Linked DNA regions of Spirulina subsalsa PCC 9445. The protein of the gene in region 1 interacts with the protein of each later gene in a pairwise test. Links are inferred from orthologs where the notes say so. Each region holds a gene or a part of one and is shown in the gene's direction. Other genes may lie near its edges.

Region 1 (3,031 bases):
CCGTTGTTGGGCGAGAATATAGGTCAGAATCGCGCTGCTAGCTAGTGCCAATGCCTGCACCAAAAACAACCAATGAACATCAGGATAAATCCAATAGAACAGGCCGAGGGGATATAACACAACGGCCGCATGATCCCCCAGCAGATGATAGCCGGAAAATGAAACAATGGGGGATTTTCCCCGACTAATCAAATAGACCAGTTGATCAAACCAGCCCAAATCATAGGCCGTAGACTGGAAAAGCGCGTGTCTGACGCTACTGGCGAGGAACAAGACGACAAAAGCCACTACAACCAGTTTGAGGAGGGGGGTTCGGTGGGCTGAAGATGAGAATTTGTGACTGATCATAGGTACGGGAGTTTTGAGAGAATTTTTCCCATTATGGACAATTTACCTATTCCCTTCTTGACCATTTAAGCTTGTGTGCATTTTGTCAAGTCCCCCTCTCCCTCCCTCCCGACACCCGACTCCCGTTCTCTTCAGCCACCCCCAGTTAATCTCTCCGGAACAGCCCCAAAACCCCAGAAAAACAGAAACCGAAACCCCTTGTACAAAAATCAAGGGGGCAGAAAGAAGAGTTGGTGCTAGAATCTGAACAGCCAATGCGCCCAAGGGTGTCAAAATCGGCAGAAGGAATAACTCTCATGGACTTGTTCCCCTGCATTGCCCGAGGATTATCTCAGATGGGCTAATGAACAGGCAGTCAAATGAGAGAGATTACTAGACGGATGGGGAAAAACATAATAAAATCCACATCGATTACAGTTAAATGAACTTAAAAGTTAGCTAAACACGACATTATTAGACTTTGGGGGCTTAGAAACGAGTGGGTTTGTTTAGTCGCTTTTCACTATCACGAGATATGGGTATCGACCTCGGTACCGCGAACACCTTAGTGTATGTCTCCGGAAAAGGCATTGTTTTACAAGAACCGTCAGTGGTTGCCATTGACCAAGACTTAAAAGTACCCCTCGCGGTCGGCGAGGATGCCAAAAAAATGCTCGGTCGGACACCGGGCAACGTAGTTGCTTTACGCCCTTTACGGGATGGAGTCATTGCCGACTTTGATACAGCCGAATTAATGCTCAAGCATTTTATTCGCCAAGTTCACGAAGGGAGAGCCTTAGTTTCTCCCCGAATTGTCATTGGGATTCCTAGTGGCGTGACCGGGGTAGAACGTCGAGCCGTGATGGAAGCCGCCTCCCAAGCCGGAGCGCGGGACGTTTATCTGATTGATGAACCCGTCGCCGCCGCCATCGGAGCCGGATTGCCCGTTGCTGAACCCACCGGGAACATGATCATTGACATTGGGGGAGGGACGACTGAAGTCGCCGTTCTCAGTTTGCAAGGAACCGTGTTAAGTGAGTCCGTGCGGGTCGCTGGGGACGAACTCAGCGAGTCCATCACCCAATACATGAAAAAAGTCCATAACCTCGTCGTGGGGGAACGCACCGCCGAAGAAATTAAAATTCAAGTCGGTTCCGCCTACCCCACCCATGATGATGATGAAGTCACCATGGAAGTCCGAGGCTTGCACCTGCTCTCAGGTTTACCTCGTACCGTCACCATTAAAGCGCCTGAAGTTCGCGAAAGTATGTCCGAACCTCTGGCCGTGATTGTGGATGCCGTCAAGCGAACCCTCGAACGCACTCCTCCAGAACTAGCCGCCGATATTATTGATCGAGGCATCATGTTAGCGGGAGGGGGTGCCCTGCTGAAAGGGTTAGATACCCTAATCAGCCATGAAACGGGAATTGTCACCCACGTTGCGGCAGACCCCCTCAGTTGTGTAGTTTTGGGAACTGGGCGTGTCTTGGAAAACTTCAAGCAATTGGAGCGGGTCTTCAGTGGTCGTTCCAGGACTATCTAAATGAATGGGTTGTTGATAGTGAACGGTTAGTCAGGGGGAACTAAAAATGAATCGTGAAGGAATTACCCCATCACCCTCATTTTTTCCCCCACTCCAAAACCCGGCTAACTCTCAACACCCAACGATGAACTATTAACAATTGACTATGTTTACAGTGCGTCGCTGGTGGGAACGTTACGGGTCACAACTGGTTTTAACGGGGGTTGTTCTAGGGATTGCCCTCTTTATCCGTCAGACACAAGGGGCCATAGTTTCAGAACTTTACTATCAAATTGTTCGACCTTTCCAAACAGGCCCTCGTCCTGAAGAAATGCGGTCTAACGCCCGTCTTCTAGAGTTACAGGCTCAAGTGGACGAACTCGAACAGCAAAACCAACTGCTGAAAAACCAACTGGGTTATGTACAGCAGCGCCCTACCAATGTGATTACAGCGCCAATAATTGGTCGTAGTGTTGAGCATTGGTGGGAACAAGTTACCTTGGGGCGAGGGAGCAAAGATGGCATTCAAGAAGGCTATATTGTCACCAGTCCGGGTGGTTTAGTGGGTCGAGTGGTGAAGGTGACACCAAACACCAGTCGGGTTTTATTAGTGAGTGACCCCACCAGTAAAGTGGGTGCTGTGGTCAGTCGGACTCGTTATATGGGGTTTGTGCGAGGGGAAAGCTCTGATGAAGCCGTGATGGAGTTTTTCGAGAAGGTGCCAGATGTGGAGAAAGGCGATAAAATCGTGACCTCCCATGTGAGTCATTTATTTCCTCCAGGTATCCCCATTGGGCAAGTGGAATCTGTTGATTTAGAGAAAAGTCCGGCACCGGAAGTTATTGTCCGCTTAACCACCCCCATTCAGTATTTAGAATGGGTTGTGGTTGAACCCTTTGAACCGAAATAGCGACGCACTCCCCTACCTCTCTCACAGGTAGGGAAAGCTTCAACCGAAACTCTAAAGGACAACAAGTAGAGGACTAACAAGACCTGTGGCAAGGATTTTTGAGGTTTCAGCCCCCATTCGCCAACTCTGTAATTGGTTGATTATTACGGGATCTGTGCTGATTTGTTTAATGGTGGTGTTTGCCCGCTTACCGGGGACGGAACTGTTAGGCATTCGACCCAATTGGCTTTTAATTTGGGTGGTGGTGTGGAGTGTTAAGCGGACGGTGTGGC
Region 2 (2,814 bases), 460 kb from region 1 along the record:
ATACCCTGTTGTCAGAGTCTTATACTTCCAAGACTATCTGTGAACTACCCCACCCTGCCATTGGCGAGGATGAGGCTTCCTGATTCAACGGAACATTTAGCAAAACCGAAGTTTTACCCAGTTCTCTTATATTCCCGACCCAAGCCCTATCGCTGATTCCCAACGACAATATCCGCAAGGCTTCATTTTTAATGTTTTGCGCTGCATTAATATCACGGTCGTGGTGAGTGCCACAATTTTGACATTCCCATTGCCGAACCTCTAACGCTAAACTATCTACTCGATTAAGGCAAACGTGACAAGTTTTTGAAGACGCAAAAAAGCGGTCAACTTCAATATAAGTTTTCCCCGTGCATTATCAAAACTCAACACTACTGATAAGATGGTAAAATCTTATCAGATGATTCGCTATTGCTTAGTTTATTTTTAGTTGGCTATCCATGCCCTCCCTGTAAACGAGGAAGGGGAGTTTCGCAACATTTTTGTTAAAATTTTTATACCGAGCGGGGTCAAAGTGTGTACACTGAGCGGTGTCGAAGTGCGTCAGGGCATGGCGTATTAGAAAATTCCTGTGGAGATGGTCTGACGGGCGCAGCATCGCAAGCGTCAAGAATCTGTGAAGCAGGAACTCTTAAGTGTAAACTTACAGAATCTCCCGTGATAGTGTACTTTAACGGGAGAGTGTGTCAACCCAACTACCCTAATATTCCTGGAACTGTGGCAAGTAACTCACCCTTTCATAACCCCGGACTCTCTCTTCCTCAAAGCACTGACTATGGTACTCCTGCTCAAGAAACTATGACATTTGACAAAATTGTACCCAGTAACGCCGCCCAAATTAAGGTCATTGGTGTAGGGGGTGGCGGTTGTAATGCGGTGAATCGCATGATTGCCAGTGGTATTACTGGGGTCGAATTTTGGGCGATTAACACCGACTCCCAAGCCCTAGAATTAACGGCAGCCCCCCATCGTTTACAAATTGGCCAAAAATTGACCAGAGGATTGGGGGCTGGGGGGAATCCGGCGATTGGTCAAAAGGCGGCAGAAGAATCCCGGGATGAAATTGCCAACGCTTTAGAAGGCACGGATTTGGTGTTTATTACCTCGGGAATGGGTGGTGGTACAGGAACGGGTGCATCTGCTATTGTCGCGGAAGTGGCCAAGGAAATTGGCTGTTTGACGGTGGGGATTGTTACTCGTCCTTTTACCTTTGAAGGGCATCGCCGCACAACCCAAGCCAATGAAGGGATTGCTGCTCTACAAGGCCGGGTGGATACGTTGATTGTGATTCCGAACAATAAGTTACTGTCGGTGATTTCTCCCGAAACTCCGGTACAACAAGCCTTTATGGTGGCCGATGATATCCTACGCCAAGGGGTTCAAGGGATTTCCGATATTATTATTATCCCCGGTTTAGTGAATGTGGACTTTGCGGACGTGCGTGCTGTGATGGCGGATGCGGGTTCGGCGTTGATGGGCATTGGAACGGGTTCCGGGAAGTCTCGCGCTAGAGAAGCGGCCAGTATGGCGATTTCTTCGCCCTTGTTGGAGTCTTCTATTGAGGGGGCGAAAGGGGTGGTCTTTAATATTACAGGCGGCTCTGATTTGACGCTCCATGAGGTGAACACCGCAGCAGAGACGATTTATGAGGTGGTGGATCCCAACGCCAATATTATTTTTGGGGCGGTGATTGATGACCAAAGTCAGGGGGAATTGACAATTACGGTGATTGCGACGGGTTTTTCTGGGGAAACTCCGGCGAAAAGTACAACCAGTGGTCGGACGATACCCACGGCCCCAAAGCCTAACCGGGCGGTGAATCAACCGACGACTCCTCCTAAACCTGCTGCTAATCCTGCGCCGCCCCCGGATGTGAGTTCTCCCCTCAAGGGGACGGGATTGGATATTCCCGAGTTCCTACAACGCCGTCGTTTTCCTCGACGTTGAGGGTAAGGGAGCATGACAAAGAAGGCGCTAACCATTGCAGGTTCAGATAGTGGTGGGGGTGCGGGGATTCAAGCGGATCTGCGCACCTTCTCGTTCCACTGTGTTCACGGTATGAGTGCGGTCACTTGTGTGACGGCTCAAAATACCCAAGGGGTGAGTCGGGTGGATGGTTTATCGCCCGAGGCCGTTGTGGCTCAGGTGCGGGCTGTGGTGACGGATATTGGGGTGGATGGGGCGAAAACGGGGATGTTGCTCAATGAGGGTATTATTGAGGTGGTGGCGGAGGTGGTGCAGGAGTTGGGGATCTATCCTTTGGTGGTGGATCCGGTGATGGTGTCTCGCACGGGCTCCCAGTTGATTGATGAGCGGGCGATCGCAACTCTGACCTCTTGTTTGTTGCCCCAAGCTACTATCCTGACTCCTAACCGTTATGAAGCCCAACTTTTAAGCGGTTTGGAGTTGAATAATTTGGCGGATATGCAGCAAGCCGCCCAGAAAATCTATCAATTGGGGTCTAAGGCCGTTTTGGTCAAAGGAGGGGGCATGACGGGCGCGTTAAAGGGCGTTGATGTATGGTTTGATGGGGATAATCTCACGGTGTTTAAAACCGAAACGGTGGACACTCCCCACACCCACGGCACCGGTTGCACCTTGTCGGCGGCGATCGCGGCTCAATTAGCCCTCGGAGCTTCTCCCTCCGATGCGGTGGAACAGGCGAAAAACTATGTCACCCAAGCCCTACACTATGCCATCCCCCTCGGTCAAGGCACGGGTCCGGTTGGGCATTTTTTCCCCCTCTTACCGGATCTCACTCCCTGATTTTTCAGTTATTTATTTTAAGTCATTTTTCTTGACTTTTGCTCACTT

Evidence for each region. Proteins that work in one complex are often made in the same cells at the same time.
Region 2: the proteins of SPI9445_RS0105815 (region 1) and ftsZ interact in binary tests that used the Escherichia coli proteins (3 or more experiments, as listed by UniProt). The link is inferred for Spirulina subsalsa PCC 9445 from one-to-one orthologs.

The regions. Positions count from the first base shown.
Region 1 is NZ_JH980292.1:1,225,455-1,228,485, reverse strand. Bases 100-2,866 are described here. They hold SPI9445_RS0105815 (rod shape-determining protein), read left to right. Parts: upstream 100-862; coding sequence 863-1,870; downstream 1,871-2,866. Other genes in these bases: mreD (rod shape-determining protein MreD), read left to right, coding at 2,845-2,866; mreC (rod shape-determining protein MreC), read left to right, coding at 2,016-2,759; SPI9445_RS0105820 (DUF2079 domain-containing protein), read right to left, coding at 100-348. In the rest of the region: more of SPI9445_RS0105820, read right to left, coding at 1-99; more of mreD, read left to right, coding at 2,867-3,031. UniProt on the Escherichia coli protein: Forms membrane-associated dynamic filaments that are essential for cell shape determination. Acts by regulating cell wall synthesis and cell elongation, and thus cell shape.
Region 2 is NZ_JH980292.1:769,685-772,498, reverse strand. It holds ftsZ (cell division protein FtsZ), read left to right. Parts: upstream 1-681; coding sequence 682-1,947; downstream 1,948-2,814. Other genes in the region: thiD (bifunctional hydroxymethylpyrimidine kinase/phosphomethylpyrimidine kinase), read left to right, coding at 1,960-2,766; SPI9445_RS29085 (zinc ribbon domain-containing protein), read right to left, coding at 20-337. UniProt on the Escherichia coli protein: Essential cell division protein that forms a contractile ring structure (Z ring) at the future cell division site. The regulation of the ring assembly controls the timing and the location of cell division.